3 regions of the Paenibacillus sp. FSL P4-0184 genome follow, and region 2 is predicted to be linked to each of the others. Evidence: riboswitches for the same ligand, from Rfam matches in the RefSeq annotation. Region 2 holds a riboswitch; each other region holds the start of a gene.
The links. A riboswitch is a leader RNA that binds a small molecule or an ion and turns the genes downstream of it on or off. The one in region 2 is predicted to bind cobalamin.
Positions count from the first base shown of each region.

Region 1: it holds a riboswitch for cobalamin, as region 2 does, so the genes downstream of both, MKY52_RS05330 (S-layer homology domain-containing protein) here and MKY52_RS06760 (anaerobic ribonucleoside triphosphate reductase) in region 2, are expected to answer to the same signal.
Region 3: it holds a riboswitch for cobalamin, as region 2 does, so the genes downstream of both, metE (5-methyltetrahydropteroyltriglutamate--homocysteine S-methyltransferase) here and MKY52_RS06760 (anaerobic ribonucleoside triphosphate reductase) in region 2, are expected to answer to the same signal.

Region 1 covers NZ_JBBORN010000001.1:1,251,159-1,254,439, reverse strand. The annotation lists gene MKY52_RS05340 (cellulase family glycosylhydrolase) at 1-422, opposite strand, end outside; gene MKY52_RS05335 (hypothetical protein) at 642-1,220, shown strand; cobalamin riboswitch at 1,312-1,512, shown strand; gene MKY52_RS05330 (S-layer homology domain-containing protein) at 1,679-3,281, shown strand, end outside.
Region 2 covers NZ_JBBORN010000001.1:1,575,373-1,578,653, forward strand. The annotation lists gene MKY52_RS06745 (NAD(P)H-dependent oxidoreductase) at 1-100, opposite strand, end outside; tRNA gene MKY52_RS06750 (tRNA-Thr) at 339-410, opposite strand; gene MKY52_RS06755 (MTH1187 family thiamine-binding protein) at 506-814, opposite strand; cobalamin riboswitch at 1,189-1,423, shown strand; gene MKY52_RS06760 (anaerobic ribonucleoside triphosphate reductase) at 1,641-3,281, shown strand, end outside.
Region 3 covers NZ_JBBORN010000001.1:3,963,591-3,966,871, forward strand. The annotation lists gene MKY52_RS17300 (DedA family protein) at 1-239, shown strand, start outside; gene MKY52_RS17305 (undecaprenyl-diphosphate phosphatase) at 289-1,149, shown strand; cobalamin riboswitch at 1,604-1,809, shown strand; gene metE (5-methyltetrahydropteroyltriglutamate--homocysteine S-methyltransferase) at 1,943-3,281, shown strand, end outside.

The DNA.
Region 1 (3,281 bases), 320 kb from region 2:
GAGTCGTGATGGACATTGATCATTACATATAACTTGGCGTCTAGCGCCCAGCCTACAACTTCTTCGACACGGTTGAGGTAAGCTTGATCAATGGTGTAGTTCGGTGCTTCACCTATGTGTGAATCCCAAGTGATAGGAATCCGGATACTTTTGTAGCCTTGTGCGGCGATTTTCTTAATCAGTTCTTGGGTCACACGCGGATTGCCCCAGGAGGTTTCATCCTCACCTGTAGCATCTAGAGTATTGCCAAGGTTCCATCCGGGCTGCATATCGTCTACATAAGATTGGATCTTACTCTTTGGTGCTGCCTTAGCTTGTTGCTCGTCCTTGGTGGCAGCGGCGGCAATGGATGAGAACAAAGAGAGCAGAAGAGCGGTGACAAGGGTCAATGATAAGAATGATTTCTGGATTCGAGTAGTCATTGAATTCTCCTTTGTAAGATCATTTTTGAGGATGCTTAAACCTGACCTTCCTTAGTACTTTGGTGCTTAGATGAACACGTACACCTCCATGAATTCGTTGTAAACGCTTACCAAATACCCTAACATAGAACATTTGCTGTGAGTACCTTACTAATTTGTGGTAAATTCATATATGAATTAGTGATTTGCAGTGATTCCAAAGTTATGGAGGGCAATCCAGTGAGCAGATTTCATTACATAGGCTCGGCTACAGAGCTTCCGTTAGGAGAAAGAGGCAGTGTACTGTCAGCAAAGACATATAATGAAGTGAAAAATTCCCCGGAGTATAAGAAACAAAGAGAGGCTCTGCGCCTGCAAGGTATAATTCCTTTGGATGACATCGCAGATCTGTCTCATTTAAGAGATGAGGACTGTCTTGTATATGACTCGGAAGAAGATGCAGCGGGTATTTTTATAGAGGAGCTTGGGTATTGGAACGATGAGATTCGCAAGCATTTTCGGAGTCCATATGTGTATCGGATTTCACCGAATTGGGGCGGCTTCTCTGTATCCCCTAAGCTAAAAGATACTCTACCGGGATCGTATAACGCCTCACTCAAGTGTTGTCGGGAGTTATTTAGGCTTATGACAGATTATGGGGTATCTGGTGCCGAGTTCGAGCTTTATACATGCTGGGCTGAGGAAGAAGGACTCCCACGTAATAAAAAGTATGATCGAATCTTTGATTTGGCCTCTTTGTCACTGGAGGATGGTTTTGAGCTGAGAGAAAAAGAGTATATTGTGGTTAAAATGATTTGATATTCAATAGGATTATCGCTAACTACTCGTTATACAAAAAACAAATATTGCATGACAAAAGCAACTATATTAGATATGATGAAGCATGGAAAAATTAATATTAGCAATAGGTGCCAATTATGAATGTTTCGGAATTACAATCATAGATTGGTTAAATGGAAAGCGGGTGTGAATCCCGCGCGGTCCCGCCGCTGTGAAAGAGGAGTCCTTGCAAGGTACCACTGGGAAACTGGGAAGGTAGCAAGGGTGATGATACTTGAGCCAGAATATCTGCCTGTTTCTGATACACCGTTAAACTCTACGAGCGATAGAGGGGTGTTTGATATAGTATATGCCTGCTATTATTGCGGTTCACTATCTTAAACCTCTCGACGTTATGTTGAGTGGTTTTTTTTGTAGTGCTATGAAAGTTTATTCTGTTTTTTAACATAGGAAGAGAAGGGAAGGGTTATGGAAACATGAAAAATCATAAGTTTTTAGCTTGGTTACTTATTGTAGCAGTATTTATCACGACGTTCTCTACAAGTGTAATCCCGGCTCATGCGAATGAAGCAAGCTCTACACTTAAAGGGTATGTAACTGTATCCGTAGAGAAGTTTACATTGGGTCAAGGTTATATTAAGGAGCCTATTAAAGTTCCATTCTACGAAGGGGACAATGGCGCATCACTAATAACACGTGCGCTAGGAGAAGGTAATTATAGAAACTTTGGAAGTATAGCTAGTAGTTTTTATTTATCTGAAGTTAAAGATAGTGGCAGAAGTGAAGTCAATATACCGCAATATATTTTAGATATGATTTCAGCCGATGGGAATACAGTCGGAACTAAAGCAGACCAAGAGTGGCTAAGTCAGTTTGACTACACTCACATGTCGGGTTGGATGTATGCCGTAAATAATGAATTTCCTCCGTACGGGATGTCTGATTATCAACCTCAAGACGGTGACATCATCCGAACACAGTTCACCACTTATGGCTATAGTTCTGATCTTGGTGGTTGGGGAGAACCTCCATTTCCATTTGCCAATAAGGATGCTTTAACTGCGGAAATCGCAGAAATTAACAGTGACCCGAATAAAGAAAGTATTTTGGACAGAGCAGTAGTACAAAAGGCAGTTTACCAAGCCTATTCTGTGCTCGAAAATATGGAAAGCTCTCAAGTAAGTGTAGATCATGCACTTGTCGGGCTTACCAATTCTTTGGATATAGAGCCACCTGTTATTACTGTAAGTGGTATTCAGGATAAACAGGAAGTATCCGATAAAGATTTAAGTTTCAGAGTAGCTGTCACAGATAATGTATATAACGGTATCATTCCAGTAGTAAAACTAAATGGAGTCACTCTATCTGCTACAGATGGTGAGTATAAGGTTTCTCTTAACCCAGGTGGTAATGTAATCACTGTAACAGCAGTAGACGGAGCAGAAAATAGAACAACACAAACTTATCAAGTTACCTACAAAATAAATGCTACAACTGGAGTCAAAGAACAGTTAGATAAGAGCCTTGCTTATATTCTAAACACCGTAAAGAACCCGTCATTTGGAACAGGTAGCGGAGAATGGTCAATTCTTTCACTAGCACAGGCCAACTACGAAGTGCCAAGTGGTTATTATGATCTCTATTACAACAATGTAGCTAAGAGAGTAAAAGAATTAATGAAGGATGGAAAACTCGATGCTACTAAAAGCACAGAGCATTCCAGAGCGATCCTAGGACTTACCTCTATCGGAAAAGATATCACGAATGTTGCGGGTTATGATCTAATCAATGCACTCGCTGATTATAAATATGTTCAGAAGCAAGGGAATAATGGTCCTATATTTGCTCTGATTGCTTTAGATAGTCATAACTACGACATCCCGGTATTATTCCCTAATCCTGATGAAAAGGGAGTAATATACCAAAGCACAAGAGAAAATCTGGTTCAGTACATCTTGGATAAAGAGGTTAAAAAAGGTGCAGCAGATGCCGGTGGCTGGGCTTTAGGAGTAACCAAAGCGGACGTTGATATGACCGCGATGGCGATGCAAGCACTTGCACCTTATTACGCAACTAATC
Region 2 (3,281 bases):
CCGTATATTTGTCTGGATATTTACGGAGTTCTTCGATCCAGCGTTTATTAACGACGGATGTTTCGATGTTTGGGTGCGTGACGACAATAAGTGTTTTCAATGGTGTATCCTCCATGTTTGAATCAGATTTAGGACTTGAGTATACCTCCCACCATGCCATCGCGTAAGTATGCACTTTTAGTTCACGTACTTACCTAAAGGTAAGCACTGCAACCTGCCTGCACGTATGATTGATGTATAGTCTTCGGGTTAGAAGGATGTTAGAAGATAGGTGATTTCAAAACAAATGGCACGGTCCCGAAATCCCGGAAACCGTGCCATTGCGCAATTCTTAGATATGCTGGTGAAGGGAATTGAACCCCCGGCCTACGCATTACGAGTGCGTTGCTCTACCCCTGAGCTACACCAGCTTAAGGCTGATTTTTCTGTCAAACAAAAAATATTATACAACTTTCAGCCAGAAACGCAAGCCTATTTCTCCCTATTTCCCTACTCTCCCAAACTGCTATTCCACCTGTAGTTTACGCTCCACAGACTCCAGCTTTCCACGGCTAGTGGAGGGTTTATCGCGGCGGTCGTCTATTTTAAGTGAGGTAGAGACACGCTCTGCACCTGCGGCAAAAGGAGACTCGTGCAGCGCTTCGACTGCAGCAAAAATACGCTGAAGAGGCCCTTCGATGATTGTACCCATGGATGTAAGCTCATAAGTAATCCCTTCTACCGTCTTCAGCACTCGCTGCATATCCGCAACATAGCTGCTAAGACTCGTACTACCTGTTCCAATCGGAATAACGGTTACTTCAGCAATAGGCATGAGAATACCTCCTCGGAATTTTAAAGTATGTGTGTCCTTCTATTGTAACAACTCCACCGCTCTCCCACAAATGATCTCAGCTTTATTATGCCCCTTCTTCTTTCCCCAAAATTCTCCGAAATATGACTTTCGCCACAAGTATTTTTTCTAACATGAATTCTAGGGTCATCTGCACTACATTTATGGACTCTTTGTGGCATCTTTTCGGACAATTTATGAATCATTTTTTATATGCCTGTGGATCAATTGTGGATTACTTATGGACAGCCTGTGGATCATTTGTGGAGTACTTTTGAAGAACCCGCTCCCCGCGCGGGTTTTCTAAAAAACTGTTTACAAACACAACATCTTGGGTTATTTTTATCTAACGACAACAAAATATAGTGGAGACAGGCGCTTTGATCCTTTATCGGAATTAGAGCTTAATAGGGAAGTACGGTGAAAATCCGCTGCGGTCCCGCCACTGTAACCGGATGCCCCTTACAAGCTTTTTTAAGCTTAAGATGGGCAGATCTCCTGGCAGAAGCCACTGAGGGGTAAGAGCCCCCTTGGGAAGGCGCTGAGAGGTCCTACGGAAGCCAGGAGACCTGCCTGTTTCGACGACACCAACTATGAGTGCCTGCGAGGAACAGGAATGGTGTCCGCATGCGGTCATCTTCTTAGAGACCACTGCAAATATCTGTGTGGATATTTACATAACGCATCGGGCATTTTCAGCCATCCTCGCTAGAGGATGCTTTTTTTATGAGATCACAATGAATATACGGCCGCTTATGCGGTCGGGCTTCTTAATGATAGGACGATAGACTGAGAGGAGAGCTATACAATGACGTTGTTGGAGAGACAATTTAACGGTACAACAAATGCACGAGAAGTTCTTTTAGAAGAGCTCATTGATTTAGGACGCGATATTATCGACAGCCGGGATTTGGACTTGCTGCGCGAGAATGCCAATTTGAACGGAGAGAGTTTCTCCGGTAAAATGAGCAAGTTCGGCAGTGAATATTCAAAATGGTACGCCCGCAACTTTACGATGCCGCCGCAGCTAGTGCAAGCCATTGATGACAATGTCGTCTATGTGCATGATCTGGATCAATACGCAATCGGAACGACTAACTGCATTTTTATCCCGTTTGATAAGCTTCTCCGCGAAGGCTTCAACACCGGCAACGGCAGTGTTCGTCCTCCGAACTCCATAATGACAGCTATGTCACTGGTAGCAATTATTTTTCAATCCCAGCAAAATGCTCAATATGGCGGCGTATCCGCCAATAAGCTCGACTATGATCTGGCACCTTATGTAACCAAATCCTTCGCTAAGCTGTTCCGCAAGGGTCTGGATTATTTTGATGAGGGACAAGCTAATGAATCTTTGGGCGAGATTACAATGAGCCGGACCGATCTGGCGGAGTTATATCCAAAAGCGTTCCGTTTTGCACTAAAGGAAACCGAAATCGAAACCCTGCAAGCGGCTGAAAGTATGGTACATAATCTCAACACCATGTCCAGCCGATCCGGTGGGCAAATTCCGTTTACCAGCATCAATTATGGTACTTGTACTTCACCAGAAGGTCAGCTTGTGATCAGCTCCCTGCTAACAGCAACGATGAACGGACTTGGCAGCGGAGAAACACCTGTGTTCCCGATTCAAATCTTCAAATGCAAGCAAGGAGTCAATCAACAGCAAGGCGATCCTAACTATGAATTGTTCCTAAAAGCGGCGGAATGTTCTGCACGCAGACTATATCCGAACTTCGCTAATCTGGACGCTCCGCTCAACTTGCAGTATTATGATCCAAGTGATCCTGATACGGAATTTGCTACAATGGGCTGCCGCACCCGAGTGCTCGGTGACCGTTTTGGGCGTAATCATTGCTCCGGGAAGGGCAACCTTTCCTTTAATACACTGAATCTGGTTCGGCTCGGTCTGGCACACGGCACAGTAACAGGCCGACGTACCGTCGCAGACGAAGCTGGCTTCTATGAGGATCTAAATCACTATATGGATATTGCGCTGGAAGGACTTCTTCATCGGTTCCACATCCAAAGCGCGCAAAAAGCTAAAGCATCCGATTTCATGATGCGAGAAGGCGTCTGGGAAGGCGGCGAAAATCTCGCTCCTGAAGACTCTGTAGGCGAACTGCTGAAACATGGTAGTCTGTCGCTTGGCTTCATCGGTATGGCGGAATGCATGAAAGCCATGTACGGCAAACACCATGGCGAGGATATGGAAGTCCATGCCAAGGCTGTGGCTATCGTGCGTCATATGCGGGAGTATTGCGACCTTAAAAGTGAGGAACTTAATCTCAACATTACCTTGTTCGCAACACCAGCGGAGGGCCTGTCCGGCAAATTCACCAAGATTGATCGCAAGGTACTGGGTTCTATTCCGGGCGTAACTGACCGTGAGTACTATACGAACTCTTTCCACATCCCTGTATACTACGATCTAGGTGCTGCTCAGAAG
Region 3 (3,281 bases), 2.4 Mb from region 2:
CTGCAGGGATGTCGGGCATGAAATTTGGAGTGTTTATGATCTTCACAACGATTGGTACGCTGGGATGGAATCTATTGCTGGTGCTTATTGGTGCGGCATTGGGTGAGTCCTGGGAAGACATCGCCATGTATATGGATATGTACTCCAACGTAGTGTACGTGCTTCTTGCAGGTGGAGTAGTGATCCTTGGGTATTTGTTCTTCCGCAAGCGCAGCCGGAAAATGAACACCGAAGGTTGAGCCGAGAAGGACTTATAGATAAAAGTTATGATTAAAAGGAGGAGAACAAATGGAGCTATTAACGATTATTAAAGCTATTATTTTGGGAATTGTTGAAGGATTGACTGAATTTGCTCCGGTATCCTCCACAGGTCATATGATTATTGTTGATGATATGTGGTTAAAATCGACAGAGTTATTTGGGCAATATACGGCCAATACGTTCAAAGTGGTTATACAGCTGGGGTCAATATTAGCAGTTGTAGTTATTTTTAGAAATCGGTTCATTGAATTGCTGGGCTTAAAGCGTTTCAGCCGCAAGCAGTTGGATCCTGTAACCGAGCAACAACCACAGCTTGAAAAAGGGGGCCACCTGAAGCTTACACAGGTGCTTGTAGGTTTAGTGCCAGCAGGCGTGCTGGGGGTTCTGTTTAATGATTATATTGACGAGCATTTATTCTCTACATCCACCGTGTTAATCGGTCTAGTAGTCGGTGCTGTATTAATGATTATTGCGGATCTATTCGGACCAAAGAAGATTCAAACGGAGAGTGTCGATCAGATTACATATAAGCAGGCGCTAGGTGTTGGTCTGGTCCAGTGCTTCTCCTTGTGGCCGGGATTTTCTCGTTCCGGGTCGACGATTTCTGGTGGTGTTCTTCTGGGTATGAGTCATCGCGCTGCTGCTGATTTCACATTTATTATGGCTGTTCCAATCATGGCAGGCGCCAGTTTACTCTCACTGATGAAGAACTGGCAATATTTCACCATCGATGCCCTGCCGTTCTTCATTGCAGGTTTTATCAGTGCCTTTGTATTTGCACTATTATCGATGCGTTTCTTCTTGAAATTGATCAACCGGATTAAGCTTTTACCATTTGCTATATATCGCATAGTACTTGCTGCAGTAGTATATTTCGTGTTTTTCTAAATCCGTTATAAGGAATCGATATAACAAAAGCCCCCGTAATCTATTGCAGATGACGGGGGCTTTCACGTATGATGACATCAGATTTAAGACACTCACTTTATCCTTATAATTCTCGCATAAACGCTTACCGTCCTTAAAAGGACGCTGAAGGCGTTTTAGCAATTAAATTATAAGAAAGTAAAAGTTTCACGAAATACTTTCTTATAATTCTCGCATAAACGCTTACCGTCCTTAAAAGGACGCTGAAGGCGTTTTAGCAATTAAATTATAAGAAAGTAAAAGTTTCACGAAATACTTTCTTATAATTCTCGCATAAACGCTTACCGTCCTTAAAAGGACGCTGAAGGCGTTTTAGCAATTAAATTATAAGAAAGTAAAAGTTTCACGAAATACTTTCTTATAATTCTCGCATAAACGCTTACCGTCCTTAAAAGGACGCCAAAGGCGTTTTAGCTTGACAATATCGGAGACAGGTGCTTGCCGGAAATTAGTAATTCGGTAGGCTTAATAGGGAAATTCGGTTTGAAGCCGATGCGGTCCCGCCACTGTAACGGAAGAGTCCATAGCAACATATGTCACTGGCAATTTACTACTGCTGGGAAGACTGCTAAGGATGTTGACACCGCTAGCCAGGAGACCTGCCTGTTTCAACAGCACTGCTACACCTACGGAGGATAGGAAGGTGTTAGACGTTAACCATAGGTATATTATGGGCGTCTTTCCCTTTGACTTTTTTAGGGAAGGGCGCTCTTTTTTATAGGAATGCAAGTGATATCGAGTCCAAAATAAGAAGATGGAGAAGGGGAGCTGCAAAGTGACGAACAAAGTAAAAGTAAGCAATCTTGGCTATCCAAGAATCGGGAAAAACCGCGAGTGGAAGAAAACGTTGGAAGCCTTCTGGGCGGGAAAAATAAATGAGGAAGAGTTCCGTTCTGAAATGACAGGAATTCAGCTTCAGCATTTGAAGACTCAGCAGGAGGCAGGAATTGATTTAATTCCGGTAAATGATTTTACGTTCTACGATCATGTGCTAGATACAGCTGTAATGTTCGGGATCGTACCTCCACGTTATGCGTATGATGGTGGCGACATTGGGCTTGATCTTTATTTTGCGATGGCTAGAGGAAATGCTGAGGCTACCGCTTGCGAGATGACTAAATGGTTCAATACGAACTATCATTACATCGTTCCAGAGATCGGTGCACAAACGCCGCGTCTGACCGAGAATAAACCACTGGCAGCTTATCGTTTTGCCAAGTCCCAAGCGGGAATTGAGGGTAAACCTGTGGTTTTAGGCCTTTATACATTCCTTAAGTTGTCAAAAGGTTTTGCATCTGCGGATATTGCGAAGATTGCTGCTCGGTTTCTTCCGGTTTACGTTCAGCTGTTGCAGGAACTGAAGCAAGAAGGAGTAAGCTGGGTACAAATTGATGAGCCAGCGATTGTTACAGGAATTAATGAATCAGAATTATCATTACTTAACTCGATTTACACAGAAATTGCTGAATCCGTGCCTGGATTAAATATTATTCTGCAGACTTACTTTGAAGCTGCTGAACCGCTGGAGGCACTGTTCAAGCTTCCGGTACAAGGTTTAGGTCTCGATTTTGTCCATGATGGCGGGACGAACCTGGCATCGATTGAACGTCTTGGCTGGCCTGAGGATAAGTGGCTGGGAGCGGGTATTATTGACGGACGCAACATCTGGCGCTCGGATCTGGATGCTAAGCTGCAGCTAATCGAGAAGCTGAGTGTACATGTACCGCTTGATCGTCTTATTCTACAGCCTTCTTGCAGTTTGCTGCATGTTCCGGTTACTGTTCAGGGTGAGGTGAAGCTGAAGGCCACCGTTAAGGCTGCTTTAGCTTTTGCTGATGAGAAGCTTAGAGAGCTTGGCCTGCTTGCTGCAGCCTTAGAGGGGACAGCAGAAGCTGCTGCCGCGTTGACAGCCAGTCGCGAAGCCCTTACAGCCTTCCGTGCACTTCCTGAACGCGGTCGTAAGGATGTGGCTGAGCAAGTTTTCGGACTTACAGATTTACCAGACCAACGTAGCCTACCTTTTGCTGAGCGCCTGAAGGTGCAGCAGGAGAAGTGGCAGTTGCCACTTCTGCCAACGACAACAATCGGAAGCT